Regions from separate parts of the Terrabacter sp. 05T424 genome, predicted to be linked through region 3. Evidence: predicted binding sites of a transcription regulator. Region 3 holds the regulator's gene; each other region holds the start of a gene.

Region 1 (4,354 bases), on a different contig from region 3:
ACCTCGGCAGCTCGCTCACCGACGTCACCTACGTGTTCGACGAGCCGACGATCGGGCTTCACCCGCACGACATCGCCCAGATGAACGGGCTGCTCCTGCGGCTGCGCGACAAGGGCAACACCGTCCTCGTGGTGGAGCACAAGCCCGAGACGATCGCCATCGCCGACCACGTCGTCGACCTCGGGCCGCAGGCCGGCACCGGCGGCGGCCAGATCGTCTTCGAGGGCACGGTCGACGGTCTGCGCTCCAGCGACACCGTCACGGGCAGGCACCTCGACGACCGGGCCACCCTGAAGTCGGCGTTCCGTTCGCCCTCCGGCACCCTCGAGGTGCGCGGCGCCGACACCAACAACCTGCGTGACGTCGATGTCGACATCCCGCTCGGTGTGCTCGTCGTGCTGACGGGTGTCGCGGGCTCGGGCAAGAGCTCGCTCGTGCGTGGGTCCGTCCAGGGTCGCGAGGGTGTCGTCACGGTCGACCAGGCCGCGATCAAGGGCTCACGCCGCAGCAACCCCGCGACCTACACCGACCTGCTCGAGCCGATCCGCAAGGCCTTCGCCAAGGCGAACGGCGTCAAGCCGGCGCTCTTCAGCTCGAACTCCGAGGGGGCGTGCCCGACCTGCAACGGGGCCGGCGTGATCTTCACCGAGCTCGGGGTGATGGCCACCGTCGAGTCGCCCTGCGAGGACTGCGAGGGCCGACGGTTCCAGGCGGCTGTGCTCGAGTACGAGCTCGGCGGCAAGAACATCGCCGAGGTGCTCGCGATGCCCGTCTCCGAGGCGCACGCCTTCTTCAGCGACGGCGAGGCCAAGGTCCCCGCCGCGGCGACGATCCTCGGGCGCCTCGAGGACGTGGGACTCGGCTACCTCAGCCTCGGCCAGCCGCTCACGACGCTCTCCGGCGGGGAGCGCCAGCGGCTGAAGCTCGCCACGCACCTGGGCGAGAAGGGCGGCACCTACATCCTCGACGAGCCGACGACAGGCCTGCATCTCGCCGACGTCGAGCAGCTGCTGGGCCTGCTTGACCGGCTCGTCGACTCCGGCAAGTCGGTCATCGTCATCGAGCACCACCAGGCCGTCATGGCGCACGCCGACTGGATCATCGACCTCGGCCCCGGCGCCGGCCACGACGGTGGCACGGTGGTCTTCGAGGGCACCCCGGCAGACCTCGTCGCCGCCCGCTCCACCCTCACGGGCGAGCACCTCGCCGCCTACGTCGGCGGGTAGGACCCGTCGTCGCGGCGGCACCGAACAGCCGGGTTCGCGTGTGTGCTCGCACGGACTCTGGCCCCGGCTGGTGCACACACGGCGCTGCACCAGGTGCCGACCTCAGTCGATCGAGCCGCGGAGCACCGCGTCGACGGCAGCGAGAGACGCAGCGTCGCCCTCGCGCGTGATCTCGCCGTCGGCGGGACGGTTCCAGAGCCAGCAGTCGAGGTCGGCGGCGGACCCGCAGATCTCGGCAACAGCCGCGTCGTCGGGTCCGTCGACCACGAGGAAGCGTTCGGTGTCGATGACGTCGCCGTCCGCGTCGGTGCCGGTGATGCGCACCGGCGTGACGGTCCAGGCGTGCATGGCGTCGACGGTCGCGATCGTGACGGCGGGACCCGTGGGCTCGTGCGTGAGGCCCGGCTCGGGCTCGTAGCCACGCATGATCCGCAGCGCCTCGTCGACGCCGTCGGCAGCCAGTCGGCAGTCGAGCGGGGTGCGGTCGCCCACCGTCAGCTCGGCGTCGAGCCGGTGGATCAACGCCTCGTGGGCCTGGCGTCGGCCGATGTAGCMGGCGCTCTTGTCGTCGGCCCACATCCACAGCGGAGTCTCCGGGGTCAGGCCGGCCAGGACGCCGTGGAGCCGCTCGCTCGAGCGGTCGTAGCGGTCGAGCAGCCCGGCGCGGTCGGCCGGTCGCTCCTCGCGGCTCGCATTCATCGCGTCGAGGTCGGCGGGGTCGGTGAGGCCGCGCTCGGCGATCTCACCCCAGAACCACTGCACCTCCGCGAGGTGCCACAGCAGGTCGTCGGCGTCCCAGTCGGGGCAGGTGGGCACGCGTGCGTCGGCCGGAGCGTGCTCGAGGGCGGCACGGAACCGTGCCGAGTCGGCCGCGAGGTGGTCGAGGTAGGGCAGGGGGCCACCTGGGCGGCTGGACGGCATACGGGATCTCCTTGGTCAGCGGACGCCTGCGACACGGAACTGCACGGAGATGCGTGGCCCCATCGGCTCTGACGTCTTGGGGACCGCATGGTCCCACGTGCGCTGGCACGAGCCACCCATCACCACGAGGTCACCATGCCCGAGGGGGTAGCGCAAGCTCTTTGTCGTCGAACCCGGGATGGTGCCGCCGTCGCGTGGGCGCAGCGCGAGGGTGCGGGCCGAGCCGAGCGACAGGATGGCGATCATCGTGTCGCTGTCGCGTGAGCGGCCGATGCGGTCTCCGTGCCAGGCGACGCTGTCGCGGCCGTCGCGGTAGAGGCAGAGGCCGGCGGTGACGAAGGGCTCGCCGAGCTCGGCGGCGTAGTGGGCGCTGAGGGCATCGCGGGCGTCATCGAGCATCGGGTGGGGCAGCCGCTCGTCGCCTGCGTAGAACTTCGTGAGGCGCGGCACGTCGACGACGGAGTCGTACATCTGCCTGCGCTCCGCGTGCCAGGGAACGTCGCGAAGCAGAGCCGAGAAGAGCTCGTCGCCGGCGGCGAGCCAGCCGGGCCTGACGTCGACCCACGCGCCGCGCGCGAGGTGGTGCCGGGTGAGGCCGGTGCCGACGGCACGGAGCGTCATCGCGTCGGTGAGGTCGAGCAGCGAACCCTGGAGAGCGAGGTCCATGCCCCCACGATAACCCGAAACCTCGAACGGGTGTTCGACTCCGTGGTGCGAGTTCGGGCACTTGACGCGGACCGGCGCGTGCGGTGCGGCACCGGCCGGGTGGCGGGGGAGAATGGCGTCATGCCCCTCTACCGTGACGAGGCGATCGTCCTGCGCACCCACAAGCTGGGCGAGGCCGACCGCATCATCACGATGCTCACGCGCACCCGCGGCCGGGTGCGTGCGGTCGCCAAGGGCGTGCGGCGCACGAAGTCGCGCTTCGGCTCGCGTCTCGAGCCCGGCATGGTCATCGACGTGCAGTGCTACGAGGGCCGCAACCTCGACACGGTCACCCAGGTCGAGACCCTCGCGCCCTACGGCGACGCGATCGCCCGCGACTACACCGCCTACACGTGCGCGACCTCGATGCTCGAGACCGCGCTGCAGCTGACCGAGGAGCACGAACCGCAGACCCAGCAGTACCTCCTGCTCGCCGGCGCCCTGCGGTCGCTCGCCGAGCGCGCCCACGACCCGGGCCTCGTGCTCGACGCCTACCTGCTGCGCTCGCTCGCCGTCGCGGGCTGGGCGCCCAGCTTCGTCGACTGCGCGCGCTGCGGCGCGCCGGGTCCTCAACGCGCCTTCAACGTGCAGTCCGGCGGCGCCGTCTGCTCCGTATGCCGTCCGCCCGGCTCGAGCGCTCCGGCACCCGAGACCTTCGAGCTGCTCGCCTCGCTGCTGGCGGGTGACTGGGAGGTTGCCGACGCGAGCGACGAACGGCATCGTCGTCAGGGCAACGGCATGGTCTCCGCCTTCCTCCAGTGGCACATCGAGCGCGGGCTGCGTTCGCTGCGCCTCGTCGAGCGGGCCTGAGCCACAAGCGAACCCGACCTCACCGATCCGGAGACCCATGTACGCCAAGCCATTCCCGCACCCATCCGGTGCCACGCCGCCCACGATCCCGAGCGAGCTGCTGCCGAAGCACGTGGCAATCGTCATGGACGGTAACGGGAGGTGGGCCAACCAGCGGGGGCTGCCGCGCACCAAGGGACACGAGGCTGGGGAGGCGTCCCTGCTCGACGTCGTGGCAGGTGCCGTCGACGTCGGGGTGACCCACCTGTCGGCGTACGCGTTCTCCACCGAGAACTGGCGGCGCTCACCCGAGGAGGTCCGCTTTCTCATGGGTTTCAACCGCGACGTCATCCGGCGCCGGCGTGACCAGCTGCACGAGTGGGGGGTGCGCATGCGGTGGGTCGGCCGCACCCCGCGGCTCTGGCGGTCGGTCATCAAGGAGCTCGAGGTCGCCCAGGAACTGACGCAGCACAACACCGGGCTGACGCTCTACTTCTGCGTCAACTACGGCGGACGCGCCGAGATCGCCGACGCCGTCCAGCGAATCGCCCAGGACGTCAAGGGTGGTCGCCTGCGGCCCGGGTCCGTCGACGAGAAGACGATCAAGAAGTACCTCGACGAGCCGACGATGCCCGACGTCGACCTCTTCGTCCGCTCGTCGGGCGAGCAGCGCACGTCCAACTTCCTGCTGTGGCAGTCGGCCTATGCGGAGA
Region 2 (4,354 bases), on a different contig from region 3:
GGCCAGGCAGGTCAGTCGCGCTGGTGCTCGGGCAGGCCGTCGACACCCGCGCGGATGACGGGCCACGCCACCTCACCGGAGTAGCCCTTGCGCGCCAGCATGCCGGCCAGCCGCCGGGCCTGGACCTCGGGGGGCAGTCCCCTCATGGACCGCAGCTTCTTGGCCACCAGCTGCTCGGCACGCACGCGCTCGTCGCCCACCCCGACCTGGCCGAGGGCCTCGTCGGCCACCTCCTGGTCGATCCCCTGCTGGCGCAGCTCGTGGGCCAGCGCGCGTCTGGCCAGCCCTTTGCCGGCCTGGCGGGCTCGCACCAGCATCTGGGCATAGGCCTCGTCGTCGACGAGCCCGACCTCGGTCATCCGGTCGAGGACCTTGGCGGCGATCGCGTCGTCGCACCCGCGTTGGCGGAGCTTCCTCTCGAGCTGGACCCGGCTGCGGGGCGCCATGCTCAGCTGCCGCAGCACGATGGCCCGCGCCACCGACTCGGCTTCGGCCTCGGGAACCGCGGCCTCGGTGTCGTCTGGTGGAGGCGCCCAGGCCAGCGACTCTCCCGAGGCCGATGGGACGCCGGCCGCCCCCGCTCCCGTCTCCTGAAGGGGCAGGGCCCAGTCAGGACCGTCGCCCGGGTCGGTGGCGGCCCATCCGGAACGCGACGGGGCGCCACGCTCGCGACGTGAGGCCGCGCGGCGAGGACGCGCCTCGGACGTGGGTACAGCGCCGTCGGGTGCAGCGCCCGCGCGCCGCCGCGGGGAGCTCGCCCCCTCCGACGCGGCGGCCCGCACCTCGACGACACCCTGCGCCTCGGCGAGGGCGGCCGCGGCGCGGGCCAGACGGTCCTCGGTGGACTCGTGTGCGGGACCAGCCACGATCAGAAGTCGACGGGCACGTCCGAGACCTCGGCGGGCTTGTCGACGCGCGGCCCGACGCCGAGCTTCTCCTTGACCTTCTTCTCGATCTCGTCGGCGAGGTCGGGGTTGTCCTTGAGGAAGTTGCGGGCGTTCTCCTTGCCCTGGCCGAGCTGGTCGCCCTCGTAGGTGTACCAGGCGCCGGCCTTGCGCACGAAGCCGTGCTCGACGCCCATGTCGATGAGCCCACCCTCGCGAGAGATGCCCTGACCGTAGAGGATGTCGAACTCCGCCTGCTTGAAGGGCGGCGAGACCTTGTTCTTGACGACCTTGACGCGGGTGCGGTTGCCGACGGGGTCGGTGCCGTCCTTGAGCGTCTCGATGCGGCGGACGTCGAGGCGGACCGAGGCGTAGAACTTCAGCGCCTTGCCACCCGTCGTCGTCTCGGGCGAGCCGAACATGACGCCGATCTTCTCGCGGAGCTGGTTGATGAAGATCGCCGTCGTGCCCGTGTTGTTGAGGGCTCCGGTCAGCTTGCGGAGCGCCTGGCTCATGAGGCGGGCCTGCAGACCCACGTGGCTGTCGCCCATCTCGCCCTCGATCTCGGCACGGGGCACCAGGGCCGCCACCGAGTCGATGACGATGATGTCGATGGCCCCGGAACGGATCAGCATGTCGGCGATCTCGAGGGCCTGCTCACCCGTGTCGGGCTGGGAGACGAGCAGGGCGTCGGTGTCGACGCCGAGCTTCTTCGCGTACTCGGGGTCGAGCGCGTGCTCGGCGTCGATGAACGCCGCGATGCCGCCACCCTTCTGCGCGTTGGCGACCGCGTGCAGGGCCACCGTCGTCTTGCCCGAGGACTCCGGGCCGTAGATCTCGACGACTCGACCGCGGGGCAGCCCGCCGATGCCGAGGGCCACATCGAGCGCGATGGATCCGGTGGGGATCACCTCGATGGGCGGGCGGACGTCGTCACCGAGACGCATCACCGCGCCCTTGCCGTAGCTCTTCTCGATCTGGCCCATCACCGAGGAGAGCGCCTTGTCCTTGTCCATCCCCTTGGCCTGAGTGGCTGCCATGTCGGGCTCCTGTTCTGCCGTCTGCGCTTCGGTCGCCTACCTGCGACCCGGGTGACGGATCATCCGAGGAGATCCGCTGTCGGGTCAGACGCTAGGGCCCGGCGCCGACATCGGGTGGACCACGAGACGGCCTGTGGATGATGCGGTTGGTGGCGCAGGACCTGTGGAGAACACTACCGAACAGGTGTTCGATGACGCGTCGACACGCCGGGTTGCGCGAGAACGCGTGTCAGGAGTTCTCGCGAAGGTCCGCGAGAGCCACCTGGAAGTCCGCGAGGACCTCGCGCGAGAACAGCCAGAACCGTGCCTCGCGCACGGTCTCGTGGCGGTCCAGCGACTCGGCGAGGGCGGCGATCGCGACTCTCGCGGCGGCGTCGACCGGGTAGCCGTAGACGCCGCACGACACGGCAGGAAAGGCGACGACCGCGCACCCGGAGGCGTCGGCGAGCTGGACGCACCGCCGGTAGCAGGAGGCGAGCAGCTCAGCCTCCCCGTGGCCTCCCCCGCGCCACACGGGACCGACGGTGTGGATGACGTGCCGCACCGGCAGCCGTCCCGCCCCGGTGATCTTCGCGTCACCCGTCTCGCACCCGCCGAGCCGCCGGCACTCCTCGAGCAGCTCGGGACCGGCAGCCCGGTGGATGGCCCCGTCGACGCCACCGCCGCCCAGCAGCGACGGGTTCGCCGCGTTGACGATCGCGTCTGCCGACGCGTCGGCCGTGATGTCGCCCCGCCGCAAGGTGATGCGCGCGACGCCGGGACCCGACGGGGTCACCTGCCGACCTGACCGCCCTGTGCGCCGCGAGCAACCCGGATGTCGCGGCCCAGCCGGCGCTCGGGGGGCACGTCCATGTCGATGCAGAGCGCCTCCCACACCGTGCGCGGCGCCTCGCCGTCGGCGAGCGCCTGGACCACCGTGCGGTTGCCGAGCGCGCCGAGCACGTGGTCGCGCGCGAGCGACCCGGCATACGCCGCGCCGAACTCGTCGTCCATCAAGGTCCAGAAGTGACTGATCCGCACCCCTGCAGTCTGCCACCCGTGCCGCCGGAACCGGTCGCGCCGGAACCGTCGTCGGAGCGTTGTCACAACCGCCAGCGGCGATGCCGTGTGACCGGTATCGTCCTCACGTCCCGAGCGCCTAGGCAGGGACCTCGACACTTCAGGGGAGCCATCAATGACCGAGCCCACCAGGCCCGACGGGCCGGACGCCCAGCCGGGCGACGACGCCACCCGACCGATCCCGGCCGACGCGACGACGCCCGTCCCGCAGTACACCTACCCCGTTCCCTCGGGCAGCCCGGCCGTCCCGGTCTCGAGCGACGGGGCCAGCGCCACCGGCGCCACCGGCGCCACCGGCGTCGCCCTCGCCGACGACCCGTCCGCCCCCGCCCGGGGCGGCCACAAGCGCACCGGCCTCATGGTCGGTGCCCTCGCCACCGTCCTCGCCCTCGGCGGCGCCGGCGTCTTCGCCGCGCAGACCCTGAGCGGCAGCGGCGCACAGCCGTCCGACGTGCTCCCCGGCGACGCGTACGCCTACCTCCGTGTCGACATCGACCCCTCCGCCGGCCAGAAGATCGCGGCGGTGCGGTTCCTCGGCAAGCTCGAGGCCGTCAAGAACACCCTCGGCAGCGACGACCCGCGCAAGAAGCTGTGGGAGATGGCCACCAAGGACGCCGGCAGCGACTGCCTCAAGAAGTTCGCCTACGCCAAGGACATCGAGCCGTGGCTCGGCGACCGGGTCGGTGCGGCGGTCCGCCCCGGCGGCACGTCTGACACGCCGAACGTCGCGATCGCGATCCAGGTCAAGGACGAGACCCTCGCGAAGGACACACTCACCAGGCTGTTCGCGTGCGACACGTCGTCGAAGACCGACGTCCGCACGAAGGACGGCTACGCCATCGTCACTCCCGCCGGCACTGGTGACGCCACCCTCGCCGCGGTCGACAAGGGCTCGCTCTCGCAGAACGCGAACTTCACCGGCGACATGGGCGCCCTCGGCGAGCAGGGCATCGTGTCGGCCTGGTTCGACATGGCGACCGGCCTCAAGGAGCTGCCCAAGCTGAGCGGCGGCCAGGCGGGCATCGACACCGCTGCGCTGGCGAGCGCCAAGGGGCGCTTCGCTGCCGCCGTACGATTCGACGCCGACTACGTCGAGCTCGCGGGCGTGGTGCGCGGCTCCGACGCGACCAAGGTCGTCAAGGGTGACGGCAGCGAGCTAGCCAACCTGCCCGCCAACACGATGGCGGCCCTTCACGTCTCGGGCGCCGACCAGATGCTCGACGGCGCCTGGCCGCAGCTGAAGAAGCAGATCGACAGCCTCGCGGGCGCCGGCGGCCAGGACGACACCATCTCGATGATCGAGCAGCAGCTCGACGTGAAGCTGCCCGACGACCTCAAGGTGCTGCTCGGCCGTTCGTTCACGATCGCCAT
Region 3 (4,354 bases):
CTCGCGGAGAGCCTGACGTCGCTCCTCGTCGGTGAGGGACCGCCACCACGCCGCCGACGCGAACACGCCGGCGGCCGTCGGGGGCGGCGCCGGCAGGTCGCTTCCGTCGAGGACAGCCGCCCCGGAGGCCGATCCAGCCGCCGGGCCGCCTGCTGCCGCGAGAGAGGTGGCTCCTCGCGCCGCGGCCAGCAGCGCGCGGTGCAGGTCTTCGTCGGTCCGGGTGGCCGCGCGCCGGGCCTGCTGCAGGCAGGCGTCGACCTCGGCCCTGAGCAGGTCGTCGAGGCGCGCCCGGTGCGCCTCCCCGACAGGGTCGCCGAGAGAGGCTCGCACCGGGAGGAACAGGCGACCGTCGTCGTCGACCCAAGCACCCTCGTCAGACGCTCGGTGGTCGGCGCGCCCGATCAGGTCGAGTGCACCCTGCAGGCGTTGGGCGGCGTGGGCCACGGCGTTCCCTGCCACCGCGATGCTGCTCGCGAGCTGTCCCAGCCCGGCCACCACGGTGCCGTAGCGGTCGGCCGCGGCGCTCGAGCCGGCACCGCTCCACCGAGGCGCGGCCGACCGGCGCCACAGCACCAACTCGGCCAGGACGACGAGCCGGGATCGGCGCTGCTCCAGACGCCGGCTCACCTCGAGCAGCAGCTGCGGCCGGCCGGCACGGATGTCGCGCACGGTCAGGCCCGAGCCCACGACCGCGGCGCTCACCGTGTGCCGTCGACGGGGTCGCCTTGGGCGGCGCCAGGCAGGGTCGCCTGCAGGGCTTGCCGGGCCACCTGTTCGACGGCGTCGTAGCCGTCGGCGGCGAGGCTGACGCGACGCCCGAGCTCGCGGAGCTCCCACTGGGCCGTCGACAGCCTCGCCTGCCAGGCAGCCGCCACCTGTGGCAGTCCCGACGCGCAGCGACCCCCCGGAAGAGCCGTTGCCACCGGCCGGAGGTCGTCGGCCACCCCGAGCCGCCGCACCTGCCCTAGCACCTCCTCGATGGTGACGGCGCTGGCTCGCAGCGCCGCCGTGTCGATCTCGTATCTCATCCCTGCTCCCTTCCCGAGGCCAGCCACGCTAGGTCGCGGACGCCGGGTCCGGCTGGCGTCATCCACAGGCTCCGGGCGGCCGGTCGTGACACAGCAGAACGCCGCACCCCTCCTCAGGGGTGCGGCGTCCGGGCGGTCACGACGGGGTCGAAGCGCCGTTACCGCCAGCCGCTGGAGGTGGAGCCAACGCGGCCGATGGGGCGGGTCGAGAGAAGCGGGAGCGAGCCAGGCGGCATACGCACGGAAGCCACGAGCCAGGGAGCTCCCGGTGTCAGCGACCCGGGACGACGAGCTGCTGCCCGACGTGGATCTCGGTGGTGCTGAGGCTGTTGGCGACCTGGAGCTCGACGACACCGTCGGCGACGGACAGCTGCGGCAGCTCGCGCGCCGCGATGCCCGACAGCGTCTGACCCGAGGTGACGGTGACCGTGTGGGAGCCGGACGATGCCGAGGCGAGCTGACCGGCCAGTCCGACCGCCAGCAGCGAGACGACCGCCGCGACCAGGATCGAGACCACGAGCCGGCCGAACCGTGTCAGGCGCAGGGGCGGCTGGGCGGCCCGTGCGGCGCGGACGGCCTCGCGCCCGGTGGGCACGAGCACGAGGTGCGGACGGGCCGGCGGCTGCGTGGTCTGCGGCTGACGAACGGCCTCGAGGACGATGGCGCTCATGGTGACCTCCCCTTGCTCCTGAACTGGCGAACGTGTGTTCGATAGAACGTCTGTACGAGTTGTAGCACGTATGTTCGAGGAAGTCGAGACACGCATCGAACAGGTGTTTGGCAACTGTGTTCGAACCTCGTTACTCTTTCCTCACACCACACACCTCACCAGCCACCACTGACACTGGCCCCCGAGCGGCCCTCGACCTCTCCTCGCGCAGTTCTCGAGCCAGGTTCAGCACACGGTCTGACGAGCCGACGAAGGGGATCACCATGGGCGTGACCGAGCTTCCCGATCGCGAGACCGGCGACGGACTGACCGTGCGTCAGCGGCGCGTGCTCGAGGTGATCCGCAACTCCGTCGACCGCAGGGGCTACCCGCCGAGCATGCGCGAGATCGGCGACGCCGTCGGCCTGGCGAGCCCCTCGAGCGTCTCCCACCAGCTCAACGCCCTGGTGGCCAAGGGCTACCTGCGCCGCGACCCCAACCGCCCGCGCGCCCTCGAGATCGTCTCGCCGGATGCGACGGCCGAAGAGGTCGGCTACCGCAGCGGCGACCACTACGACACCGAGACCGGCTCCGGCGACGCCCGTCCCGAGGCGTCCTACGTGCCCGTTCTCGGGCAGATCGCGGCAGGCGTCCCGATCACGGCCGAGGAGGTCGTCGAGGACGTCTTCCCGCTGCCGAAGCAGCTCGTCGGCGAAGGCGACCTCTTCCTCCTCAAGGTCAACGGCGACTCCATGGTCGACGCCGCCATCTGCGACGGCGACTGGGTCGTCGTGCGCCAGCAGCAGCACGCCGACAACGGCGACGTCGTCGCGGCGATGCTCGACAACGAGGCCACGGTGAAGACGTTCAAGCGCGTCGACGGGCACGTCTGGCTGATGCCGCACAACGAGGACTTCTCCCCCATCGACGGCGACGACGCGACGATCCTCGGCAAGGTCACCGCCGTCCTGCGCCGAATCTGACGCGCGGGGTCGCCCGCGGCGACGCGACCCCGCTCCAGCAGGCGTATCGCCACGGCGGCCGCCACACTCTGACGAGTGAGTCCTGCAGAGGAGACCGCCATGGCATCCGGGCGCACCCGCGACGTCGTCTACACCTACCGCTACCTGCGGGGCGCGATGATCGCCCTGCTGCTCATGCTCCTGCTGTCGGTGGGCTACGAGTGGTGGTGGGAGACCGAACACAGCTGCTGGCTCGGCTCGATCAGCGCCTACTACTACACGCCCGCGCGGACGGTCTTCGTCGGCTCCCTCTGCGCCCTCGGCGCGAGCCTCATCGCGTACAAGGGGCACTCGTCCGAGGAGGACGTGCTGCTCAACTTCTCCGGCTTCATGGCGTTCGTCGTCGCCATGGTGCCGACCGTCCCCGACGACCGCTGCGGGCCGAACGCCTACACGCAGACGCCCGCCGAGATCGCCGCGGCGGTGCGCAACAACATCTGGTCGCTCGTCGTCGTCGCGGTGATCGCGGCCGTCATCGTCGCGGCGCTCAAACGAGGCGCGATGCGGCGCGATGCCTCCGCGCGCCCGACGACGCGGTCGGTGCTGGTGACCCTGGCCTGCGCAGGCGTGCTGCTGGTGGAGCTCACCCTGTTCCTCGTCCTGCGCGACCGTTTCATCGCCCTGAGCCACGGCATCGCCGCGGGCACCATGGTGGCCGGGGTCATCGCCGTCATGGTGTTCAGCGCACTGCGCACCGAGGAGCGCCACCGGGCGGCCGGCGACGACGACGGGCGCGGCTACCGCCGCATCTACCTCGCCATCGCGGTCGCGCTCACGGTCGCGCTCGCCGCGACGGTCGTCGCGGCGCTGACGGTCCAGGGCTTCGCCCACCTCGTCCTCGTCGCCGAGGTCATCGTCATCGTGCTGTTCGCGACCTACTGGGGCGTCCAGACCAAGGAGCTGTGGGACCTCGGCGAGGTCTCCGCCGACGAGGCACGCGACCTCGGGGCCCGTGCCGAGTAGCCCCTCCGCGGCTCACGACAGGGGCGTGGGGTCGCCGAGGGCCCCGAGCCACCACGTGCCCGCATCGCCGTACTCCGCCCGCTCTTCTGTCGTCATCGTGGCCACGACCCGCAGCCAGGACTCGGCGCGCGCGAGCCGCCCCAGGTGCAGGGCCGCGGGCAGCGCCTGCCGGAGCCGGGTCGAGGGAACGACGTCGCTCCAGACCTCGAGTCCCGCGTCGGCCACCCGTCGCACTCGCGGGTCGTCGGGCCCCGCCTCGAAGCGGTGCAGGAGCACGTTGAGCGGGATGAACAGGGCGGTGAGGGGGTGCGCGAGCACCGCGTCGCCGAAGTCGAAGAAGCGCATCCCCGCTGGCGTGGCAAAGACGTTGTTGGCGTGCAGGTCGTTGTGCACGAGGTTCACGCCCAGGCCGAGCGCGTCGAGCTCGGTGCCCCACCGCTCCACCGTCGGAAGCAGGCACTCCAGCCGTGCCGCCACCTCCGGCTCCATCCGCCGCGGGTCGCCCGCGGGAAGCGCGACGAGAGAGGCCGTCCGGCCGCTCACGTAGGCCGCCGCGTGCGTCGGGCGCAGGAGGCCGGCGCCGGCCGCCCCGAGCTCACGCTCGTGCCCGACGAGCTCACGCTGCAGGTGCATCGCTTCCGCAGCGACGCGGCACCACGCGTCGACGTCGTCGCCCGCGACGGTCTCGGCGA

What was found. The regulator LexA, encoded in region 3, represses DNA repair genes until DNA is damaged. The targets are predictions, from matches to a motif close to TCGAACANNTGTTCGA.
Region 1: a site for LexA is predicted at 2,836-2,851, ahead of AC1DE0_RS18980 (alpha-ketoglutarate-dependent dioxygenase AlkB). Genes of this name have one in related genera too.
Region 2: a site for LexA is predicted at 2,101-2,116, ahead of recA (recombinase RecA). Genes of this name have one in related genera too.

The regions. Positions count from the first base shown of each region.
Region 1 is NZ_JBFTLB010000011.1:7,137-11,490, forward strand. Features, by position in the region: gene AC1DE0_RS18970 (ATP-binding cassette domain-containing protein) at 1-1,226, shown strand, start outside; gene AC1DE0_RS18975 (maleylpyruvate isomerase family mycothiol-dependent enzyme) at 1,329-2,147, opposite strand; gene AC1DE0_RS18980 (alpha-ketoglutarate-dependent dioxygenase AlkB) at 2,163-2,813, opposite strand; gene recO (DNA repair protein RecO) at 2,934-3,662, shown strand; gene AC1DE0_RS18990 (isoprenyl transferase) at 3,700-4,354, shown strand, end outside.
Region 2 is NZ_JBFTLB010000001.1:1,022,034-1,026,387, reverse strand. Features, by position in the region: gene AC1DE0_RS04795 (regulatory protein RecX) at 12-866, opposite strand; gene recA (recombinase RecA) at 869-1,900, opposite strand; gene AC1DE0_RS04785 (O-acetyl-ADP-ribose deacetylase) at 2,154-2,699, opposite strand; gene AC1DE0_RS04780 (DUF3046 domain-containing protein) at 2,696-2,944, opposite strand; gene AC1DE0_RS04775 (DUF3352 domain-containing protein) at 3,099-4,354, shown strand, end outside.
Region 3 is NZ_JBFTLB010000007.1:51,734-56,087, forward strand. Features, by position in the region: gene AC1DE0_RS14810 (alpha/beta hydrolase) at 1-702, opposite strand, end outside; gene AC1DE0_RS14815 (hypothetical protein) at 699-1,028, opposite strand; gene AC1DE0_RS14820 (LysM peptidoglycan-binding domain-containing protein) at 1,300-1,698, opposite strand; gene lexA (transcriptional repressor LexA) at 1,962-2,660, shown strand; gene AC1DE0_RS14830 (hypothetical protein) at 2,760-3,662, shown strand; gene AC1DE0_RS14835 (aminoglycoside phosphotransferase family protein) at 3,675-4,354, opposite strand, start outside.